Regions from separate parts of the Halomonas sp. G15 genome, predicted to be linked through region 3. Evidence: riboswitches for the same ligand, from Rfam matches in the RefSeq annotation. Region 3 holds a riboswitch; each other region holds the start of a gene.
What was found. A riboswitch is a leader RNA that binds a small molecule or an ion and turns the genes downstream of it on or off. The one in region 3 is predicted to bind thiamine pyrophosphate.
Positions count from the first base shown of each region.

Region 1: another riboswitch for thiamine pyrophosphate. It lies ahead of thiM (hydroxyethylthiazole kinase); the one in region 3 lies ahead of LWH48_RS05730 (NUDIX hydrolase).
Region 2: another riboswitch for thiamine pyrophosphate. It lies ahead of LWH48_RS03850 (sodium:solute symporter); the one in region 3 lies ahead of LWH48_RS05730 (NUDIX hydrolase).

Region 1 is NZ_JAJSPA010000049.1:10,170-17,778, reverse strand. It holds gene thiE (thiamine phosphate synthase) at 1-430, opposite strand, end outside; gene thiM (hydroxyethylthiazole kinase) at 420-1,241, opposite strand; TPP riboswitch at 1,274-1,372, opposite strand; gene LWH48_RS16395 (hypothetical protein) at 1,446-1,706, opposite strand; gene LWH48_RS16390 (DUF3413 domain-containing protein) at 1,904-3,745, shown strand; gene LWH48_RS16385 (cytochrome b) at 3,851-4,369, shown strand; gene LWH48_RS16380 (phosphoethanolamine transferase) at 4,378-6,069, opposite strand; gene LWH48_RS16375 (ATP-binding protein) at 6,153-7,538, opposite strand; gene LWH48_RS16370 (response regulator) at 7,535-7,609, opposite strand, start outside.
Region 2 is NZ_JAJSPA010000004.1:110,818-118,426, forward strand. It holds gene katG (catalase/peroxidase HPI) at 1-114, opposite strand, end outside; gene LWH48_RS03830 (LysR family transcriptional regulator) at 474-1,421, opposite strand; gene LWH48_RS03835 (CoA-acylating methylmalonate-semialdehyde dehydrogenase) at 1,641-3,140, shown strand; gene LWH48_RS03840 (peroxidase-related enzyme) at 3,291-3,881, shown strand; gene LWH48_RS03845 (HNH endonuclease) at 3,885-4,805, opposite strand; TPP riboswitch at 5,021-5,131, shown strand; gene LWH48_RS03850 (sodium:solute symporter) at 5,121-6,527, shown strand; gene LWH48_RS03855 (TenA family protein) at 6,524-7,219, shown strand; gene LWH48_RS03860 (helix-turn-helix domain-containing protein) at 7,286-7,609, opposite strand, start outside.
Region 3 is NZ_JAJSPA010000008.1:8,825-16,433, reverse strand. It holds gene LWH48_RS05760 (AzlD domain-containing protein) at 151-486, opposite strand; gene LWH48_RS05755 (AzlC family ABC transporter permease) at 479-1,210, opposite strand; gene LWH48_RS05750 (helix-turn-helix domain-containing protein) at 1,207-1,734, opposite strand; partial or broken gene LWH48_RS05740 (IS3 family transposase) at 1,967-3,111, opposite strand; gene thiD (bifunctional hydroxymethylpyrimidine kinase/phosphomethylpyrimidine kinase) at 3,172-3,969, opposite strand; gene LWH48_RS05730 (NUDIX hydrolase) at 3,966-4,445, opposite strand; TPP riboswitch at 4,492-4,609, opposite strand; gene LWH48_RS05725 (hypothetical protein) at 4,735-5,118, opposite strand; gene LWH48_RS05720 (LysE family translocator) at 5,475-6,092, opposite strand; gene rhtB (homoserine/homoserine lactone efflux protein) at 6,232-6,852, opposite strand; gene LWH48_RS18435 (hypothetical protein) at 6,985-7,374, opposite strand; partial or broken gene LWH48_RS18430 (TniQ family protein) at 7,375-7,609, opposite strand, start outside.

The DNA.
Region 1 (7,609 bases), on a different contig from region 3:
GCGGCTCGGCGTGGTCATGCTTGCTGGGAGTGGCGAATACCGGGCCGAGTCCCAGGTAGTCGAGGCGCTCGGCGTCGATGCGTGCCATCTGCGCCAGGGTCTGCACCGAGAGCCCCAGTATCGCCTGCTCGCCCAGAGCCGCTCGGGCCTCGGTAACCTCGCCATCATCCTGGCCGATATGCAGGCCGTCGGCACCGCTCTCCACCGCCACCGCCAGGCGGTCGTTGATGATCAACGGCACGCCGCTGCCGGCCAGCGCCGCCTTGAGCCGTCGCGCCTGGTCGATCATCTCGCCGTCCGATGCGTGCTTGTCGCGCAGCTGTATCATCGTGGCACCCCCGCGCACTGCGGCCACCGCGGTCTCCACCAGGCCGTGGTCGGCGCACAGGGCGGGGTCGGTGACGAGGTAGAGGGAGAGGTCAAGGCGCATCGGTCACCTCCAGGGTGGGCAGGGTGGCAAGCTGGTCGTGGTCGAGGGCGTAGAGGGCATCGAGGAAGGCCACGGCGAAGCTGCCGGGGCCGTTGGCGACCTCACCGGCGCGGCGTCCTGCCTCGCCGTAGCAGGCGAGTGCCGCCACGCTGGCCGCGAAGGGGTCCTTTGCGCCCACCAGGAAGGCGGCGACCACGCCGGTGAGCGCGCAGCCCAGGGTGGTGACCCGGGGCATCAGCGCATGGCCGCCCGGGATGCGGGCGAGGCGCTGGCCGTCGGTGACGAGGTCGACCTCGCCAGTCACCGCCACCACGGCATCAATGCGGCGTGCCAGGGCCACGGCGGCCTGCTCGGCGGCTTCGGTGGGATCGCTGCTGTCCACGCCGCGCCCACCGCTGCCCTGTTGCTCCAGGGCCAGGATCTCAGAGGCGTTGCCGCGGATCACCGTGGGGCGTCGCTCCAGCAGGCGCCTGCCCGTCTCGCGGCGGTAGGCGGTGGCACCCACCGCCACCGGGTCCAGCACCCAGGGCCTGCCCGCCAGCCGTGCGGCCTCGGCGGCCTCCTCCATGGCCTCGACCCAGAGGGGGGAGAGGGTGCCGATATTCACCGTCAGGGCATCGGCGAGGGCGGCGAACTCGGCGGCCTCCTCGCGGGCATGCACCATGGCCGGCGAGGCGCCCAGGGACAGCAGCACGTTGGCCATGGGGTTCATGGCCACCAGATTGGTGATGTTATGAATCAGGGGTGCGCGCTCGCGCAGGCGAGCGAGATGGGCGGCGGGGTCGATCGGGCCGCGGGTGGCGGTGGTCATCGTTCCTCCCGGGCGCGGGAGGTGCAGGCGGCGGGGCGGGCTGCACGACTCCCTACGCCGGCATGATCCGGGTCAGGTTCCAAGGGTGCGTCTCAGCCACGGCGAGTCCCGCGGCGCCCCTGTCGTCGAGCCACACTATCCACGTCCCGGGGAGGACTGTAAAGGCCGAGCAATGCCTCTGGCGAGGCGCTCGAGCAGCGAGGTTCATGCCATCACATGGAAGCCCGCCAGGGTAATCAGGCTGGCCAGTACCAGGCTGTTGACGGTGTCCCGTGCTTCCTCGTCTTGCCAGCGCTCGGGGGTGAGCAGGACGAGCGCCAGGGTGCCCAGGGCGGCGAGCCCCAGCGGCAGTTCGATGGGTTCCCAGCCGGCGGCCAGCACGCCCAGGGCCAGCAACGCCAGGCCGATGAGCAGCAGCGGCACGATGGCACGGTTCTCGGTGACGAGGGTGTCTGCGAGTGTCATTATCGGACTCCGGGTCATGGTGTTGCCTCGGGTTGCGGCGGTATCAGCATGCACCATGACTGTGGCGCGCCTTCCTTAAGGATTGCTTAAGGTGGCATGACCAGAGTGTGACGGCGCCGATCCCGGTACCTTTCCACCACCCGACAGGCCGTGTATCGCGGCTTGGTGTCGGGCCCTTTCATGATCGTGGTCATCACATGCTTGCATCCCTTCTCCATCGCTGGCGCTGGCTGGGCGCCTGGACCCTGGCCAACCTGCTGCTCGCCTGGCTGATCAGTCTGCGTTATCTCCCCTACATGGCTCCCGAGGGCGCCGAGCAGTGGGGCTACCTGCTGCTGGTGTTCCTCGGTCATATCGGGCTTCTGGTGTGGCTTGGGGCCTTGCCGCTGCTGCTGCTGGCCCCGCTGCTTCGGGCGCCCTGGCTGTGGCTGGTCACCACCCTGTGGGCCGGCCTGTTGCAACTGGTGCTGCTGCTCGACACCTTCGTCTACGCCCAGTACCGCTTCCACCTGAGCGGTTTCATCCTCGATCTGCTGGTCAACGCTGGCGGCGACGTCTTCAGTTTCTCCTGGCTGGCCTGGGCCCTGGCCATCGGCGGTGTGCTGGCGATGCTGGCGCTGCAGGGGGGCCTGGGGTTATGGCTCAAGCGGCGTCCACTGTCGCGGCCGGTGCTGCCGGCACTCGCCCTCGGCCTGTTGGCCCTGCTCGGGGTGCACGGCTGGCACGCCTGGGCCGACGCCCACTACGACCGCGACATCACCGGTATGACCCGCCATGTGCCGCTGTTCTATCCCGCTACCGCCAAGCGCCTGTTCGTCAAGCGGGGCTGGGTTGATCCCCAGGCGGTGCGCGACCAGGTGGAGCTGGAGGCGGCACAGGGAAAGGCCCATGACCTGGCCTATCCCTCGGCGCCGCTGAGCTGCTCGCCGGCGGCTGCGCCCCACAACCTGCTGCTGGTGGTGCTGGACAGCGTGCGCCACGACCTGCTGACCCCCGAGGTGATGCCCAACCTGAGTCGCTATGCCGGTCGCCCAGGCTGGTACCGGGCCGCCGAGCACTTCAGTGGGGGCAACTCCACCAAGGCGGGGGTGTTCAGCCTCTTCTACGGCCTGCCGGTCACCTACTGGGATGCCTTCACCGGCGGCCAGACGCCGCCGGTGCTGATGGAGAAGCTCGAGGCCGCCGACTATCGTTTCCAGGTGCTCTCCTCGGCGACCCTGGTGAGCCCCGCCTTCGACCGCAACGTCTTCGCCGGCCTGGAGGACGTCTCGCTGACCCCGGCCCAGGGCGAGCCCTGGGAGCGCGACCGGAAGATCACCGACGACTGGTTGGCCTGGATGGAGGCCTCGGTGGAGTCGCCCGATGCTGCGCCCTTCTTTGGCTTCCTCTTCTACGACGCCGTGCATGGTTACAGCCATCCCCCCGACTCCCCGCGCTTCACTCCCTACTGGGAGCAGATCAACCATATGGCGCTGGGTCCCGACTTCGACCCCGAGCCCTACTGGAATCGCTACCGTACCGCGGCGCGCTACGTGGATGCGCAGCTCGGGCGAGTGCTTGACGACCTCGAGCGACGCGGCAGGCTCGACGATACCGCCGTGGTGATCACCTCGGACCACGGCGAGTCGTTCAACGAGCATGGGCGGAACTACTGGGGACACGGCAGCAACTACACCCCGGAGCAGGTCCAGGTACCGCTGGTGATGCACCTGCCGGGGCGCCCCGGCGGTGTGCTCGAGGGGCGCACCCAGCATGCCGATATCGCCCCGACGCTGCTGGAGGAACTGCTCGGCTGCGAGGCCGCCCCCGAGCGCTATACCTTGGGGCGCAGCCTGCTCGCCCCCGGGGGCGAGCGTGACTGGCTGCTCTCCGGTAGTTACATGGGCTACGGCATCCTGTTGCCGGAGTACCAGATCGCCGTGCATCCTACCGGCGCCTTCGAGGCCTACGACTACCGCATGAACGAGCTTGAGGAGGTGCGCCCGGCCCCCGAGGTCTCCCGCGAGGTGCTGCAGGCGCTGTCGCGCTTCTATCGTTGAGCGGCACCGGGTGAAGATGAACGGCGCATGAATGCGGCGTTAAGGCTGGCGTCAGCCGGGGTGCGGTACAACGGTCGTCGTCCATCGACCGAGGAGGATGACGACATGAACTGGCTGGATTCCGAACAACGTTACGGCGCCGTCTCGCGGGCGCTTCACTGGAGCATGGCCACGCTGCTGCTCCTGATGCTGGGCACCGAGTGGCTGGCAGAGGTCGTCGGGATGAGCGAGCGCGAAGCGATGGTGCTGCACAAGAGCGTGGGGGTGCTGCTGCTGGGGCTGCTGGTGTTCCGGTTGCTGTGGCGCCGGGTCAACCACGGCCGGCTCGAGGCCCATGCGCACTGGAAGTGTGCGGCCCGGTTGGGACACCTGGCGCTCTACGCGGCGATGCTGGTGATCCCTGTGAGCGGCCTGCTCGTCGCCCTGGGCAGCGGCCACGGCGTGGAGTTCTTCGGCCTGCCGCTGATCGCGCCCGGTGCCGAGATCGAGTGGCTGGAGGAGGCCGCCGAGGAGACCCACGAGGTGCTGGCCAACCTGCTGTGGCTGCTGATCGGCGGTCACGTGGCGGCCAGCCTGGCGCACCAGTTCTGGCTGCGCGATCACACCCTGAAGCGCATGGCCTGAATATTCTGCTACTCCTGCGTGATCAGCGCTCCGGGGGCTTGTGCCTCCGGGGCGCGGCAGTTTGCCGTCAGGTCCAGGGAGTCCTTGCGAACCTCGCTCTCCACGCCAAGCAGGCCGAGCAGAGAGTGGAACAGGTGGGCATGGCTCAGTGAGGCGTCACGCTGGGCAGTGAGGCAGTCGCTCGTCAGTCGTTGGCTGCCCAGGAAATCATCGGATGCCCACCACACCATGGGCACGCGGGTCTGCTCCCGAGGAGCGATGGCGTAGGGCAGGCCGTGTAGATAGATCCCCTTCTCGCCCAGTGACTCTCCGTGGTCGGAGACGTACAGCATGGCCGTGGCCAGGGATTGACTCTCCTCCAGCACGCCGATGATCCCGTCCAGTACGTTGTCGGTATAGAGGATGGCGTTGTCGTAGCTGTTGACGATCGCCTCGCGGGAACACTGGGCCAGGTCCGCCGTGTCGCAGGTGGGCGTGAAGGCCCGGAAGGCGTCGGGGTAGCGCTGGAAGTAGCTGGGGCCATGATTGCCCAGCATATGCAGCACGATCAGGGTGTCGCGATCGAGCGAGGCGACCCGCCGTTTCAGCTCCTCCACCAGCACACCGTCGAGGCATTCGTCTTCGTCGCACAGGGCCGGATAGGTCGACGGCGACGGTGAGGCTGCCTCGACGCCATCGCAGATTCCCTTGCAGCCCGACTGATTGTCGATCCATACCACGCGATAGCCGGCGCGCTGCACCACGTCCAGCAGCGTCTCATGGCTGCGGGTGAAGCGTTCGTCGTAGTCGCTTCGCCCCTGCGGGGAAAACATGCAGGGCAGCGAGACGGCGGTGCTGGTACCGCAGGTGGCCACCTCGCTGAAGTTGACGACCTCACGTTCGGCCAGCCGCGGGGTAGTCTGCCGCGGGTATCCGGACAGCCCCCAGTTGGCGGCGCGCACGGTTTCTCCGACCACCAGCACCAGCAGACGCGGAGCGCCGTCGGCGCTTGGCAGGCGTCGTGCATCCTCGCCGATGGGCAGGCGCTCCTCGGGCAGCGGTGGGGGCGCCGCCATCACCTGGCCGGTGGAGACGATGGCATTGCCCGGTGTCACCAGATAGCGAAGCTCATGATGGTTGCGCATCAGCGAGGAGAGGCTCTGGAAGGAGAGCAGCAGTGCCCCGACGAGCACGACGACACTACCCAGCCACCACAGTGCACCGGCCCCCAGGCCGTGCTGCCAGCTGCGCCGGCGCAGCGGCCAGCCCCATACCAGGGACAACGGCAGCAGGCCGAACAGCAGCAGGTAAAGCACCAGGCCCGGGGTAAGCAGCTCGCCTGCCTCTCGGGTATCCGTCTGCAGCACGTTATCGATCATGTGGGTATCGAAGTAGGTGCCGTATTGGCCTGTGAAGTAGCTGACCGAGGCGGCGACCATCACCAGGGCAGTCAGCAGCGGTTTGACGGTCACGCGGCCGGCCAGCGGCAGGAAGACCACCAGGTGCAATCCGGTCACCACCACGCCGTAGGCGACCAGCAGGCCCCAGTCGCCAAGCCCCGTGGGCGGCTCGGCCTCGATTACCGCCGACCAGAAGCGTCGGTTGTAGAAGAGCGTGAAGCCAAGGCACACCAGCAGGGTCAGGGCCTGGGGAGAAACCGCTGGCAGTCGGGAGCGGAACCGCAGGAGACTATCTATCCGCGAGTTATTGGTTTCAGGCATTGGCTGAGTCCAGGAAGGTAACCCAGCCATGCTGACGGGCTCGTCTTAACGAAGCCTTATTTCAGAGGCACCAGCGCAAAGGCTCAGGCGGCCCGCGGAAGCGTCGCCACGGCGCGCAGACCGCCGCCGGGGGCCTCCTCCAGGCGGAGCGTACCGCCATGGCGGGCCAGCAGGCGCTCGACGATGGAGAGCCCCAGGCCGGCGCCGGCTCCGGGGCCGGCGCGATGGAAACGCTCGGTAACGCGCTCGCGCTCCGCGGCGGGAATCCCCGGGCCCTGATCATCCACTCGCAGCGTCAGTCGGGTCGCCTCGGCGGCCAGGCTCACCGTTACCCGGCCGCCGTCCGGGGTGTAGCGCAGGGCGTTGCCGACCAGGTTCTGTACCAGGGTGGCGATGGCACCGGGTTCGGTAGCCAACCGCCAGTCACTCTCCTCGTTCGCGGTGAGGTCCAGCGCCTGGCCGCGCTCCACCGCCAGCGGCGAGAGCTCGGCCAGGGCCTCGCGAACCTCGACCAGCAGGTCACCGGCGATCCGGGCGCTCGACTCCTGCTCCTCCTCCTCGGGCTCCAGGCGCGCCAGCGTCAGCAGCTGGGTGACCAGCCGGGTGGCGCGAGCCACGCCGCGGCGCAGCTCCTCCAGCGCCTCGCGACGGTCGCCGGGGTCCTCGGTGGCCAGGGCGTTCTGGGCGTGCAGGTCGAGCACCGCCAGGGGGGTGCGCAGCTCATGGGCGGCGTCGGCGATAAAGCGCTTCTCGCGCACCCGCAGCCCGCGGATGCGCTCCAGCAGCCGGTTGAGGGCGCCGACGATGGTGTCCAGCTCCCGGGGCAGGGGGCGCATCACCAGCGGCTGCAGGTTGTGGGGATCGCGCTGGCGGATCGCCGCGGCCAGCCGCGACAGCGGCCGCAATCCCCAGCCGGCGGCCCACCACAGCAGCAGTGCCAGCAGCGGCAGGCCGACCAGGTCCGGCAGCAGGGTGCGTAGGGCCACGGCGCGAGTCAGCTCGCCGCGCACGTCGTCGCGCTCGGCGACCATCACCCGCCGCGACGGCTCGGGCAGGTCGAGGACATAGACCCGCCAGTCGTGGCCGGCCACCCGGCTGCTGGCATAGCCGGGTGGCGCCTCGGTGAAGGGCTCGGGCGGGGCACTGGCCGAGCGCAGCAACAGCCTGTCTTCCTCCCACAGCTGGAAGGCCAGCTTGCTCTCGTAGCGGTGACCGGGGAGCTCCTTGTCAGACTGCTCGGCGCGCGCCACTGCGCTCTCCAGGCTCGCCAGCAGCGCCTCGCGCTGGTCGTCCGGCAGCGGCGCCTGGATCAGGCCCTCCAGCAGGCGGGCGTTCTGGGCCAGGCTGGCGTCGTAGAGCTCCTCGATCTCGTGGGCAGCATAACGATAGCTGACCAGGCCGATGGCCAGCATGCTGACCCCGAACACCAGCAGCACAAGTCCCAGGGTTCGGCGACGAATGGAGGTCACGCCTCGGCCTCCTGCGGCGCGCGGTCCAGCACATAGCCGATGCCGCGCACGGTGCGGATCAGGCCGGGGAA
Region 2 (7,609 bases), on a different contig from region 3:
GTGGAGGATGTCCAGGTTGAGGGCTTCCGGCCACCAGTCCATGTTGTCGCGGCCCGTGGCGGTGTTGCCACCGTGCATGACCGGACACTTGCCTGCGTTCTGCTGATCACCCATGTTGCTCTTCCTTCCTGTCTGCGTTGAGGAGCTGCCACCTCTGTATAGACGATGGCACTCCGGCGGGGCAATGAGCCTGGTCAACTCTCGGCCACAAGCCTGTCTGTGCCCTGGCTCATTCCCCGGGAGTCCTCTTCAAGCTACTCCCTGTGGATCCATTAGGACAATGCGAGATTGCCGACCCTGGCGATAGCAAAACTTTATCGTGGTTCGGCGCCAGGGCTGCTACGCCCTCCACGCAACCGAAGGCTGAAAAAGGGACCGACCGGAACAAGCCCGAATGGTCCCTCTGTCGTTATTCCACCCCGGGGTGATGGCCGTGTTCGGCGTTGCCGCGAGGGGCGTCTCTTCGCAGGCCGTCAGTCGGCGCCGGTCGCAGGGATCACCAGCGCCTTCGCCTCGCCCATCAGGAAGGCGCGATTGGTCTCCAGCGCCTCGCGCAGGAAGTCCCACAGCAGGCGCACTCGGGCCAGTCGGCGCTGCTCCTGGCGGGCGGTGATCCAGAACTGGCGGTCGACGGCGACCTCCTCGGCCAGCACGCGCTCGAGCCCTGTGTCCGTCTCGGCCATGAAGCAGGGCAGCACGGCCAGCCCCGCGCCGTGGCGGCAGGCCACCTGCTGGGTGGTCACGCTGGTGCTGCGCACGGTGAAGTGGGGCGGCCGGCCCACCACCGCGGGATCCACCAGCGGCTCCAGATAACTGAGCTGCTGGCTGAAGATCAGGTCGTCGACGTAGCCGACAAGGCGATGTTCGCCCAGTTCGGCCAGGCGCGCCGGCCGCCCGTGGCGGTCGAGATAGCCCTGGCTGCCGTAGAGGCGCAGCCGGTAGTCGCATAGCCGCGAGATCACCAGGCCCGGGCTCACGGGGCGCTCAACGGTGATGGCCAGGTCCGCCTCGTGGCGGCTCAGGTTGACCACCCGGGGCAGGGCGAGCAGGTCCAGGGTGACACCGGGGTGGCGCTCGCAGAAGGCCGAGAGCAGCGGGGCGATCACCCAGGTGCCGAACCCCTCGGTGACCCCCAGGCGGATCTGTCCGCTCACCTGGTGATCCTTGTCGGAGAGGCTCTCGCCCGCCTCGAAGGCGTGGCGAGCCATCTCCTCGGCGTGGGCGAGCAGCTGCTGGCCGGCCTCGGTGAGGTGGTAGCCGTGGGTGCTGCGCTCGAAGAGCTGGGTGTTGAGCTTCTGCTCGAAGCGCCGCGTGCGCCGCGAGAGGGTGGAGTGGTCCAGCCCCAGGCGACGGGCGGCATCGGTGAGCCGCTGGCTGCGGGCCACTTCAAGGAAGATCTGGATGTCGTGCCAGTCGAGCATGTTGGGTGTTCCCGGGCAACGATGGTTGTGCATCTGTGCACAAGCAATGTGCCCGAGTACCCGTTGTCACGCCATGCGACCTCTGGATAGACTCGTCCTCATAGTCTTCCGTGTTTTTATACACACAAAGTCTAATGTCGGGTGACGGCAGCGAGCGCCGCGGTGCTCCACAACAACAAGCCAGCACCCTGACAGCGACAGCATCCAAGGAGTACGCCCATGTCAGTCCGCGAAATCCCCATGTACATCGACGGCCAGCCCGTCCAGTCCCAGAGCCAGGAGTGGCGCGACGTGGTCAACCCGGCCACCCAGGAAGTGGTCGCCCGGGTGCCGTTCTGCACCGCCGAGGAGGTCGAGCGCGCCGTGGCCAGCGCCAAGGAGGCCTTCAAGACCTGGCGCAAGGTGCCGCTGGCCAAGCGCATGCGCATCATGCTCAAGCTGCAGGCGCTGATCCGCGACAACACCGACGAGCTGGCCGCGCTGATCACCGAGGAGCACGGCAAGACCCTGCCCGACGCCGCCGGTGAGGTGGGTCGCGGCCTGGAAGTGGTGGAGCACGCCTGCTCGATCACCTCCCTGCAGCTGGGTGAGCTGGCCGAGAACGCCGCCAACGAGGTGGACGTCTATACCCTGAACCAGCCGCTGGGCGTGGGTGCCGGCATCACCGCCTTCAACTTCCCCATCATGCTGCCCTGCTTCATGTTCCCGCTGGCCATCGCCACCGGTAACACCTTCGTGCTCAAGCCCTCCGAGCAGGACCCGAGCTCCACCATGCGTCTGGTCGAGCTGGCCCACGAGGCAGGTATCCCGGCCGGGGTGCTCAACGTGGTGCACGGCGGCCCGGACGTCGCCAACCAGATCGCCGACCATACCGACATCAAGGCGCTCTCCTTCATCGGCTCCACCCACGTGGGCTCGCTGCTCTACAACCGCGCCGCTGCTGCCGGCAAGCGGATGCAGTCGATGATGGGCGCCAAGAACCACTGTGTGGTGATGCCCGACGCCAACCGCAGCCAGGCCATCAATAACCTGCTGGGCTCCGCCTATGGCGCCGCCGGTCAGCGCTGCATGGCCAACTCCGTTGTGGTGCTGGTGGGCGAGGCCCGCGAGTGGCTGGAAGACATCGTCGAGGGCACCAGGACCATGAAGGTGGGCCCCGGCACCCAGACCGACGCCGACCTCGGCCCGCTGGTCTCGCCCCAGGCCAAGGAGCGCGTCGAGCGGTTGATCACCGCCGGCGAGAAGGAGGGCGCCAACCTGCTGGTGGACGGCCGCGGCTACCAGGTGGAGGGCTACCCGGACGGCAATTTCGTCGGACCCACCCTGTTCACCGACGTCACTCCGGAGATGACCATCTACCGTGAGGAGATCTTCGGCCCGGTGCTCTGCGTGGTCACCGTCGACACCCTCGACGAGGCGATCGAGTTCATCAACGCCAACCCCAACGGCAACGGCACCTCCATCTTCACCAACTCCGGCTGGGTGGCGCGCCGCTTCGAGAGCGACATCGACGTCGGCCAGGTGGGCATCAACGTGCCGATCCCGGTGCCGGTCGCCTACTTCAGCTTCACCGGCTCGCGCGCCTCCAAGCTCGGTGACCTGGGCCCCAACGGCAAGCAGGCCATTGCCTTCTGGACCCAGACCAAGACCGTCACCGCCCGCTGGTTCGAGCCGGAGAACGTCTCCAGCGGCATCAACAGCACCATCTCGCTGAGCTGATCACGCTCGCTCGGTGACAACGCGGCCCCGCCTCGAGAGAGGCGGGGCCGCGTGCTTTTGTTACCCTCTTTCGACCGTCGGTGTATGGACAGCAATATGACGTTGACGTTAACTGGAATAGTCTTATAACAAGCACAATCAGGAGTCAGCATGACCACCCCTATCAGCCGCTTTCCCGTACCCGAATCGATCCAGGACCTGCCCGAGGACATCCGTGACGCCATGCTGGCGGTGCAGGAGAAGGCCGGCTTCGTGCCTAACGTCTTCCTGATGCTGGCCCACCGGCCGGCCGAGTTCCGCGCTTTCTTCGCCTATCACGACGCCCTGATGGAGCGGGAGTCCGACACGCTCACCAAGGCAGAGAAGGAAATGATCGTTGTGGCCACCAGTGCCCGCAACCGCTGCCTCTACTGCGTGGTGGCCCACGGCGCCCTGGTGCGCATCTACAGCAAGGATCCGCTGCTGGCCGACCAGGTGGCCGTCAACCACCGCACGGCACCGATCAGCGAGCGCCACCGCATCATGATCGACTTCGCCATGCACTGCAGCCTGGAGGTGGGGGAACTCACCGACGAATGGGAGGCCCGCCTGGCGGATGCCGGTTTCACCCGCGATGACATCTGGGACATCGGCGCCATCGCCGCCTTCTTCGGCCTCTCCAACCGGCTGGTCACCCTGACCGGCACGCCGCCCAACGAGGAGTTCTATCTGATGGGGCGGGTGCCGCGAGAGAAGAAATAGGCTTTAGCGCGACAAGAATCGCTGATAACGCAGTTCCAGTGCCTCCTGGCTCGGCTTATCTCTAGCGTGTCTGGGGATGGAGATTCGCTGGCCGTCGAGCTGCTTCATGCTCTCAAGCAGAGGCCCATCCTGAGTCGAGAGCAGCTCATCATTCAGGTGGATGCGGTAGTTGGGGTCAATGCCGATCAAGTCAGCATCGTAAGCCCTATGATGCAGCCGGCTGAGGGATATGCCATTGCTCACTTCTGCGGTGCTGTCCTGATCGATGTCGGGAATAATATGTGCCGCCTCCAGTAGTTGTGGCACTGGCAGCCCCGTCATGGCGCAGCGGTTGGAATATGCCAGCATCACTCGCGCACGGAATTCAGCCTGATGAACCCGCGTTTTGGCTTCACGGATTACGTAGCGTTTCTCTATCTCATCCGTCCTGTAGGCGCCATGGTTTTCTGCGACATGGCGCATCTGGCCAATTCGGTCGTTCATGCTGACATGGCATAACTCTCTGGCCAGGTCCATGTTGTCGATGTAGCAGGGCCATAAAGGAAGGTAGCGGCCTGGAGCGACGCCCACTAGGTAGATGATCGGATCCTGTCGCTCGTAGCTGATTAAGAGCTGGCGATTCGCGGGCTTGGCTGTTCCTCCTGCCTCAAGCGAATACCAGAAGCCACCCTCGTCGCTATCACCATCGGAATAGATATTGATCCTGCCCTGCTTGGGGACCACGGTTTTGATACTCAGGATGCCATCTGGCATCTGCTTGGGTTTGAAGATGCCGATTGCTCTGCTGGCGATGAAGAAAGACTCCCCATCCAAGGGGACCGGCTGGGCAATGGCCTCCCAGGGCACATCATTCGAGTATTGTTGTGCGATGGCTTCAAGGCGCTGAAATGCTGCTTGGCGAAGACGAGTATCGATATTCAGCAAAGCTGGCTCCCCGCTCTATGCCGATAGTATCCACTCATACTAATCAAGAGGGGTGGCTTGTACACCGTTGCGCGTATTGAGCGCTGTGAAGATCCTCTGCGCCGACGAGTAGTTGAGCATGTCTCGCTGGTCCACTGGCAGGCAGGACTCTGTCTCGCTATGATGCTTCCGGTCACGCCTTGCCGCTGTGCGAGGCGTGACCTCACAATTCATTCACTTGTCGCCAGGGGAGTCCCGCCGCATCCGCGGGGGCTGAGAGGGCCAAGCGCCGACCCTGGAACCTGATCCGGTTCATACCGGCGGAGGAAGCGCGACATGCCCTACCTGACGTCTGCCGTGCTCGGCGCGGCGCTGCTGTGCTTTGCTTTCCTGGGCCTGCGGGCCCGCCGGGCCGATGGCCCCCTCGATGACTACGTGACCGCCCGCAATTCCCAGGGTGCCCAGGCCATCGGCCTGTCGTTCCTGGCCTCCGGCATGGGCGCCTGGATCCTCTTCGCGCCGCCGGAGATCGGCGCCTTCGTGGGGCCGGTGGCGTTGGCCGGCTATGCCATCGGCTCCTCGCTGCCCTTCATCGTGCTGGGGCTCTACGGCCCGGCGATCCGCCGCCACCTGCCGCAAGGCCGCAGCATCGGCGAGTTCGCCGAGGCCTGCTATGGCGCCGGGGTGCGCCGCTGGGTGGCCTTCGTCTCGGTGGCCTACATGGCGCTCTTCCTGGCCGCCGAGCTCACCGCCATCGGCGCCATCGCCGCCATCCTCTCGGATGTGCCGCCCGCGCTGGTGATCCTGGGGCTGGCGGTGGTCACCCTGGTCTATACCACCCTGGGCGGCCTGCGGGCGAGCCTAGCCACCGATCGCTGGCAGGCCTGGCTGCTGCTGGCCCTGCTGGTACTGGTGGGCGGCGTGGCCTGGTGGTGGCTGCCGCCGATGCCCGCCGAGGCGACGATGCCTTCCATTCCCGCCAGCAGTGCGCTCTCCGTGGCGCTGACCCTGGTGATCGCGGTGACCGCGGCCAACCTGTTCCACCAGGGCTACTGGCAGCGCATCTGGGCCGCCGAGAACGACCGCGCCCTGAGCCGCGGGGCACTGCTGGGCGGCGCCAGCAGCCTGCTGGTGGTGATGGCCATCGGCGGGCTCGGGATGCTGGCGGCGATGCACGCCCTGCCGCTGGGCGAGCCGCCGATGCCCTTCTTCGCGCTGCTCTCCGCGGCGCCGGCCTGGCTGGGCCTGCCGGCGCTGGTGCTGGCGGTGACCCTGGTGGCCTCGAGCGTCGATACCCTGCAGAACGCCATCGCCTCCATGGCGGTGGCCAGCAGCGGCCGGCGCGGGCTCTCGGTGCGCGCCGCGCGCCTGGTGACAGTGGCGCTGATGGTGCCGGTGGTCTGGGTGGCCCTGCAGGGCTTCTCGGTGCTGCGCCTCTTCCTGATCGCGGACCTCCTGTGCGCGGCCATCGTGGTGCCGGTGCTGCTGGGGCTGTGGCGGCGCATGTCGCCGCTGGCCGCGGTGGTCGGCGGCGTGGCCGGCATGCTCGGGGCCATCGTGCCGGGCTGGATCGCGCAGGGCAGCTTCGCCGCCGGCATGCTGGCGGCCACCTTCCCCGGCAGCATCCCGACGCTTCCGCCCTTCCTGGGGGCACTGGTCGGCTCGACGCTCGTCAGCCTGTTGGTCGCCTGGCTGCGTCCGGGCGAGAGGCTCCAGCCCGCCCGCGAAGGAGACGCCCGATGAACCCCCGCGCCGATTTCAACGCCTGGGCCGCGCAGCAGGACGCGCCGCGCCTCACCGACTGGCTGCGCGAGATCAGCGAGCCCGACTGGTCTTCTACCGTGAACCATCCGCTGTTCGACGCTCTGGCCGAGGGGCGGCTTTCGGGTGCCGACTTCGCCGCCTACATGGCGCAGGACTACGGCTTCGTGGATCCCTTCACCGCGCTGATTGGCTTCGCCATCGGCCGGGCGCCGTGCATGGCGGACCGGGTGGTGCTGGGGCAGTTCATGGGCATGCTGACCAGCGACGAGAACAGCACCTTCCAGCGCACCTTCGAGGCCTTCGGAGTCCCGGCCTCGACGCCCGAGGCGCCGGCCTGGCTGCCCGAGACCCGGGCCTTCCAGGCGCTGCTGCGCGAGACCGGTGATCGCGGCGGCTATGCGGAGATCCTGGCGGTGCTGGTGGTCACCGAGTGGGTCTACCTGGAGTGGGCGCTGCGGGTGACGCGTGCAGGCGACCTGCACCCGCTGATGGGGGAGTGGATCGACCTGCACGACAACCCCGCCTTCCAGGAGTTCGTGGCCTGGCTGCGCCGCCGCCTGGACGAGGAGGCCGAGGCGCTCGATGACGCCGCCTTCGCCCGCATGGCCGAGTGCTTCCGCGAGACGGTGGCGAAGGAGCGTGCCTTCCATGACGCCGTGGTGCCGCGCTGAGCGAAGCAGTCGCCATGCCCGAGTTGCTTGCGGTGGGCTTTGCTTTCGGGGAAGAGGGGGGCTCCCTCAGTCGAGAAAGAGGTCGGCGGGTAGCCCGAAGCGCTGGGTCAGGGCCTTGATCTGGCGAACGTTCAGGCGTCGCTTGCCGTTCAGGATCTCCGAGATCACCGATTGGGTGCCGACTTCCGGCAGGCTCGACTGGTCGAGGCCGTGCCACTGCATTAGCTGGCGGAGCATGTCGGCCCCCCTGACGTCCGGCATCGGGCGATGGGCGTCGTCGTACTCCTCGATCAGGTCACCCATGTGTGAGGCGAGGCTTGCCAGGGGGTGCTCCTCGTCGTCTCCGACCAGTTCCAGCAGCTCATCGAGCGCTGCGACAAGGGCATCGTA
Region 3 (7,609 bases):
CCGAATTCGGCGGCTTCATAACAACATGAATTCGGATGGAATGGAGTGGTCTGTAGCGCGTCAATCTGGATGAGAAACCAGCGACCATAACGCCATCGAATCGGCGTCACACAGCCAACCACACTGTCCGGCCAACTGATGGATGATAGATTATCCAAACAACGTCACGACCACCCCGTAGGTCGCTATCCCGGCTGCGACCGGCCAGCCCAGGGTGCGCGTGCGCCACCAGACGGCGAGGGTCGCTATCATACCGATGATAGTGGCCAACCAGGCGAGGGGCCCGGCTGTCACCGGCACCAACGAGACTCCAAACACAGCGGCGACCATCAGCGGACCAAGCAGGCTCAGCCATTGGGGCATGGCCTCGGGGGCGTCGTCACCGAGCCGCTTGAGGCGACGCTGCATCCACAGTAGCGGAATTAGGCGCATCAGCAAGGTACCTAGCGCAGCGGCTAGCACGGCGATCCACAGGGCGTTACTCATGGTGGTCTCCTTGCATGGCAGTGTCGAATTTCACGACCTGGAAACACAGCATGCCGCATATGGCGGCGAGGGGAATCGCTGCGTTGGTCAAACCCAGGAGCGTCAGCAGCAGGGAGCTGGCGATGGTAACGCTCAACGCCAGGCTCCAGCGCCGGGAGGTGAAGCGGGGCGCCACCAGCACCAGAAACAGAGCGGGCAGGGCGAAGGGTAGGATCTCGCCCATCAGCGCCCAACGGGCGACCAGCTTACCGCCGGCCAAGGCCCCAAGCGCCGTGCCGCCGACCCAGATCGCCCAGGCCAGCAGGGCGGCACCGGTGAACCAGCCGAGGCGCTGAGCTTCCGGCAGCTGGGGCAGGCGAGCGTGGGCCAGGGCGAAGACCTGATCGGTCAAGGTGTGCATCAGCCAGCCCCACCAACGGCTGGAAGTTAGCCAAGGCGCCAGATTGGGGGCGTAGACCACATGGCGCAGGTTGATCAACAGCGTCATTGCCACCACCAGCCACAGCGGAGATCCGGCAGCGATCATGCCGACGAACAGGAACTGTGACGCGCCGGCATAAAATAACGTTGAGATGATCACTGCCTCCCAGGCATTGAAGCCAGCTTGGGTGGCGACCAGCCCGAAGGAGATGGCCACCGGCACATAGCCGCCCAGCAGCGGAATGGCCTCGCGCATGCCGGACAGCCAAGGGCGGGCCGGCGAGGTGGCAGCTTGCAGGTTCATGAGGCGGGCTCCTCATGATAGATGACGCTGACCAGTAACGTGGCCCAGGTGTCTCCGGTTCGGTAGAGATGGTGCCGGTCGGCGTCAAAGGTGAGGCTGTCGCCGGCGGAGAGTGGCAGGGTCTCACCCTCCGGCCCGGCCTCTAGGGTGCCACTGATCAGGGTAAGGGTTTCTCGCGCGCCGGAGGTGTGGGGCTCGGCGTGTCGCGTAGTGTGGGGCGCGCAGCGCATCCAGTAGGCATCGACCTGGGTCGTGTCCTGGCCCTGATCAAGCAGGCGCACCTCCACGCCGTCTTCTCCCAGCGGCACGCGGATTGGTGCTACTAGAGTGCCAAAGGGGACTTTCAACTGCACCGCCAGGCGCCAGATGGTGTCGAGTGTGGGGTTGCCGTTGCCCTGCTCAAGACGTGACAGGTTCGACTTGGCGATGCCGGCGGCGGCGGCTAATTGCGACAGTGATAGGCCTCGCGCCAGGCGCAGAGCCTGAAGGTGCTGGCCCAAGGTACCGAGTGAGAGCATGTCCATAGTGGGTGGCCTCGAGTTGTTCCTTTAAAAGAGCGTTCTATAAAAGGAACAGAGGCCTGTCAACCGCTCCCCTAGGTTCTGCCTGAAAAGTCAGCACGCAAGCAGCGGTCTATGCAGGCTAGGCATACCATCGCTTTGAAGCTGCTGGCCAGCTTGTCGTAACGGGTGCAGACGCGGCGCAACTCTTTCAGCCAGCCGAAACTGTTCTGGTCAAGTCGTAGCGGACACTTTATTAAGCTGCTTCCGCGATTTTCTCGATCTCCCTCGGCGCGTGGTAGCCAAGGGTCGAGTGGAGTCGGCAGCTGTTGTACTCCATCTAGATATAGGTCACGACGTAGCGCCTCGCTGACTGGCGGGTCCAGTACCGCTGCCCCTCCAGCCATTCGCTCTTCAGAGAACCGAAGAAGCGCTCCATGACCGCATTGTCCCAACAGTTCCCCTTGCGGCTCATGGAGGCCAGGAAGCCGTGCTGAACCAGTCGTTCGCGATACGCACGAGATGCGTACTGGCTGCCGCGATCTGAGTGGTGTAACACGCCCCGGGGAGGTCGCCGGCGGCCAATGGCCATCTCCAGGGCGTCCAGGGTGAGTGACGCCTTCAGATGGTCGGCCATGGCCCAGCCGATGACCTGCCGGTCGTAGAGGTCCAGTACCGCCGCCAGGTACAACCAGCCTTCCAGGGTCCAGATGGCGGTAATGTCGGCCACCCACGCCTGATTGGGCTCAGGCACCGTGAACTGCCGCTTGAGCAGGTTGGGAGCCACTGGCAACCCGTGGTCGCTGTCCGTCGTATGCCGGTAGCGGCGACGCTGTCGGCAGGCGACATCGGCTTCCTGCATCAGGCTACGTGCCTGATAACGACCGACTGTATGACCTCTGCGATGGAGTTCCTTGGCCATTCGCCGGCTCCCATAGCTACCACGTTTCTGATCGTGGATGTCCTTGACCTCCCGGTGCAGGCACTGGCGCTGCTCATCGGGTTCACGCTGACGCCAGGCATAGAAGCCACTGCGGCTGACGTCCATGACACGGCACAACACCACGACTGGGAAGGAGGCCTTCTCCGACTCGATGAACTGGTATCTCAGCTCGACTCTCTCGCGAAGAAGGCCGTGGCCTTTTTTAAAACTTCCTTTTCAATCCGCAGCTTACGAACTTCTTCGCGAAGTTTCTTGATCTCGGCATCCCGCTCATCCGCCTGGTCGTCAGTCACACCATCCTCCCGATCACGTTGCTGGCGACACCAGCGATCCAGCAGGCTGCGATCGATATCCAGCCGCCTGGCAGCCTCGGAGATGGCATAGCCCTCTCCTCGAACCATGTTGACCGCCTCAGCCTTGAATGCGTCGGAGTACCGACGTCGCGTCTTCTTGGTCATGAACACCTCCAATGCCTCCAGTATGAGGCTTACCGGGGTGTCCGCTCCAATTAGACCAGTTCAATTCCAGATGGCATGGAAGTGATGGACAGGACCATGGCCATCACCGACCTCCAACGAGTCGGCGGCAGCCAAAGCGGCCGTCAAGTAGTCTTTGGTCTCGCGCACGGCAGTCGGAACGTCCATGAGCGGCAGCAATGCGATAATGGCGGCTGATAGCGTGCAGCCAGTGCCATGCGTATTACGCGTCACTATGCGAGGAGCTTCCAGTACACACGTCCTGCCTTTGCCATGCAGCAGGTCGATGCTATTTTGTCCATCCAAGTGGCCGCCCTTGAGTAACACCCAGTCTGCTCCCAATGCCTGAAGTGGTTCAAGCGCCAATCGCATTTCTTGCGTGGACTTGGGCTCGGACTGTTGCAGCAAATCACCGGCTTCCGGCAAATTGGGGGTGATCAGTGTGCAAAGCGGTATCAGCGTGTCACGAAGGACAGTCACCGCGTCGGGCGCCAACAGACGATCCCCGCTCTTTGCAACCATCACGGGATCGAGGACGATCGGGCATTGCGCACGCCCGCTCAAACGATCTGCGATGGCCACGGCTATCCCCGCGTTGGCCACCATGCCGATCTTGACTGCATCTACCCGAACATCATCGAACACCGCGTCGATCTGGTCGGCGATGAAATTGGGCTCCAGTGCTACGAAACTACGCACGCCTTGGGTGTTCTGCGCCACCGCGGCCGTGATGGCGCTCATGCCATAGGCACCTAATGCGGAAAATGTCTTCAGGTCTGCCTGGATGCCGGCGCCCCCTGTGGGATCGGTGCCAGCAATGCTCAGCACGTTAGCGATCATGAGTCGACTCCCGTGCGAAGCGATAGCGCGAGCCGGAAGGCGCGGCGAGCCACTGCGGCGATGTCGAAGCTCTGCGCCAATTCGGTCGAATCGAGATCCGCATCGGCGAACCAGCGCGCGTCCAGCGCGTCATCGCCGCCACGCGGCTCGCCGACGTGCCAGTCGAACAGCGTGGCAATGAGGATATAGTGCTGGTGCAGCACGTCGCCTTCGTCTGCCCGCTGGTCGAACACATTGACTGCATCGAACACCTGTACAGGTTTGCCCTGAACGCCGGTTTCTTCGAGCAGTTCGCGTTGCGCTGCGTCGGCGGCAGACTCTCCGAAACGGATCTTCCCGCCCGGAAACGCCCATCGCCCCGCGTCCGGCGGATTCGAGCGACGTATCAACAGAATGCGGTTCTCGCGGACCACGGCCGCAAGTGTCGCCACCACTGGCCGAGCCACGGCATGAGGATCGTTGGTCGAGGAAGACACGACGGCGGTTCCTTCATCAAAGGAGAGCCATCCAGCAGCAAGCGGCGAGCAGAAGAATATCCGTCCCTTCGCCGGTATGACCCGGATCAGGATCAAAGGGTAGCTGCGTTGTAAAACGCCTGGCAGTATCTCAGCCCGCTAGCCGGGGCCCCTTCGGTTCATTTGGTCGTTCCAGAGGAACGAGTCTTGTTAGTTTAGTGCATGCCAGCCAGCGCGCCCACTGCTAGGTGCCGAGGATCCGAGATAAGCGCTGTATTGGCGGTGGAGTCTGTCAAAGTTTGCTGCTTAATTAGTCACTTTTCTTACGGCATGCAAAAGGTCCATCGGGCTCATAATGTGACAGGAATTCCGGCGGCATGCCCTCCTTGGCAAACTCCGCGCGCAGAAGCTCCAGGGATCCGGGGTCTCGCTTCCCATAGGCCGCCAGCGCGAACAGTGACCGGGCTGTCTCGGGATTGTACCGCGCTTCTGTGAAGGCTTCGTTGATCGCCCTGACCACCTCCTTCCAGTTGTGAATAGGCTTCTGCTGTCGCTCCTTCACCGGCAGGCCGCTGTTGAAGCCGGCCTGCGATTCCGGCCAGAACAGCATCGCCTGCTCTCCGCGCGGGATTACGAGCTGCGATTCGACCATGGTGATGGCGGTGGCTGCCGCCTCCAGCATTTGCAGCTGCACCGCCGGTCCAGCGTAGGGACGCCATCGGTCTTGTCCAGCGCGTGGCGGCTGGCCACAGTGCTCCCAAACATAGCGAATGCTGCCGGTGAAGTGACCCCCTCCCGCAGTACGAGAGTGGGGTGTTCAGCTCATCCAGCACGGTGCGCAGCAACCGGAATCAGAGGCCGGCATGAACAAGGGCATAGAGATGCGTCGTCCCAGCCTCACCTTCGCCGAGGCAGAACGAAACGATAAGGCTTCAAAGATCCGCACTGCTGGGCAGGCAGTGATCGTCGGTAGTGGCGTTATACACACTTGATTAACATAGCTTTATTGAGGCCAAGAACTGCTCATGCTTTGGTTCATAATCAACCACATTAGCGAGTTGCTTGTGCTAGGGTATTTCCCCCTAACACCATGAGCACTCCCCCGCTGATGCGCTGGATAAGCCGAGAAGAATTGCCTTTTCTCTGAAGCCAACGCCTCAATGGACTAGCCAACATCACTACAACAACGTCAGCAATAGAAAACAGAAGATTAGTCGCAATACCCAACCATAGCAACTGCCAGGCAACAGGCACAGCACTTTCTGGCTGAACAAATTGAGGTAAAAATGCAACGAAGAAGAGTGCCGTTTTAGGATTGAGAACTTCTACCAAAACACTATCCCTCAGCACCCGCTTTGTGTTGACTCCCGGAACGCTTTCCCCTTGCAAAGGAACGCCTTTTCGCCATAGCCGCAACCCCACCCATAGCAAATAAACACCACCAGCGACTTTCATTGTTATATATGCGGCCGGTATTGCAGCGAATAGCAGAGCCAAGCCCAGCGCTGCCATGACCACATGTACGTAACATCCCAAATGAACGCCTGCGGCCGCTAACCAACCAGCTTTTTTACCCCGCCCGATTGTTTGAGCAGCGGTATACAGCATTGCCGGACCAGGCAGAAATGCAAAACCCATCGTGGCAATAAAAAAAGCAGCCCACTGCATGACATCCCCACTTATTAGAAAAAATGATTCAAGGTAATTTCGGCATAAATACTACCACGATTCCATTCTTCGCACACCTTGCGACTCTCCATGATATTGATTGTATAGCGACTTTCAGAATCTGCAATTTTTAACGAAATCAAGAGCGTTTGAAACTGGCTAGGGCCACGGCGGCTGTCACAAACAGACCTCCGAATACCCGGTTCATCTGCCGCTGACGCCAGGGGGTAGTCAGGAACCGAAACAGCTGACTGGCCAGCAGGGCATAGCCAATCATGACCAGAATGTCCACCAGAATGAGGGTTGCGCCCATGGTGGCAAGTTGTGGGCCATGAGGTATCCCTGCCACAAGAAACTGGGGAAACAGAGCGACCAGAAAAATAGTCGCTTTCGGGTTAGTCAGGTTCACCAGAGCTCCGTTCCAGAACTGCTGTTTCTTACTGATGCCTGTCGGGGTCTCTCCCGTTGCTTCAACTGGTGACTCTCGCCATTTCTGAATGCCCAACCAAACCAGATAGGCCACTCCCATCCACTTGATCACTGACAGTGCGATATTTGAAGAGGCCACAATAGCCCCCAGCCCAGCACCGACCAGCACGATTTGCACACCGTAACCAAACTGTTGCCCAAGAATAGTTGGCATAGATTTACGTACACCGTGGCGCAACCCGCTACTCATGGAGTTTACCGCGCCGGCGCCGGGAGACATACTGATAAGGACTGCCGCTACCAGAAAGGTTATCCATATTGAAAATGTCATAGATTACACCTCTGAAAAACAGTTCGATCGACACCTTGCAGGTAAAAGCAGGATATTATTGTACTATTTTTCAGTTGGATTGCCAGTCTGATATTATAGTCATTGACCGACTTCGCCAGGTGACGACGGCCGTCAAAATTTGCTGCTTAATGAATCACTTATCTTACGGCATGCAAAGGGTACATCGGGCTCATAATGTGACAGAAATTCTTGCGGCATGCCTTCCTGGGCAAACTCGGCACGCAGACGCTCGAGGGAGTCGGGGTCTCGCTTCCCATAGGCCGCCAGCGCGAACAGTGGCCGGGCTGTCTCGGGATTGTACCGCGCTTCGGTGAAGGCTTCGTTGACCACCCTGACCATCCTCTTCCAGTCGTGAATGGGCTCCTGCTGCCGTTCCTTCACGGGCAGGCCGCTGGTGGCGCCAGTCTGCAGCGCTGGCAAGAATAACGCCGCCTGCTCCCCGCGCGGGATCACAGTCTGCGGTACGAGCAGGTCAAAGGCGGTGGCTGCCGCCTCCAGCATCTACAGCTGCACGGCCAGGTCAAGAGTCTCGAAGGGATGCCATCGGATTTTTCCGGCGCGCAGTGGATGGCCACAGCGTTCCCAGACATAGCGGATGCTGCCAGCATCACTCCCGCAGTATGAGAGTGGGGTGTTCAGCTCATCCAGCACGCTGCGCAGCAACCGGAACCAGAGGCCAGCATGAAGGCGCCGGCGCGGCAGCTCCACGTAGCCCATCGTCAGCGCCTGCCAGCTG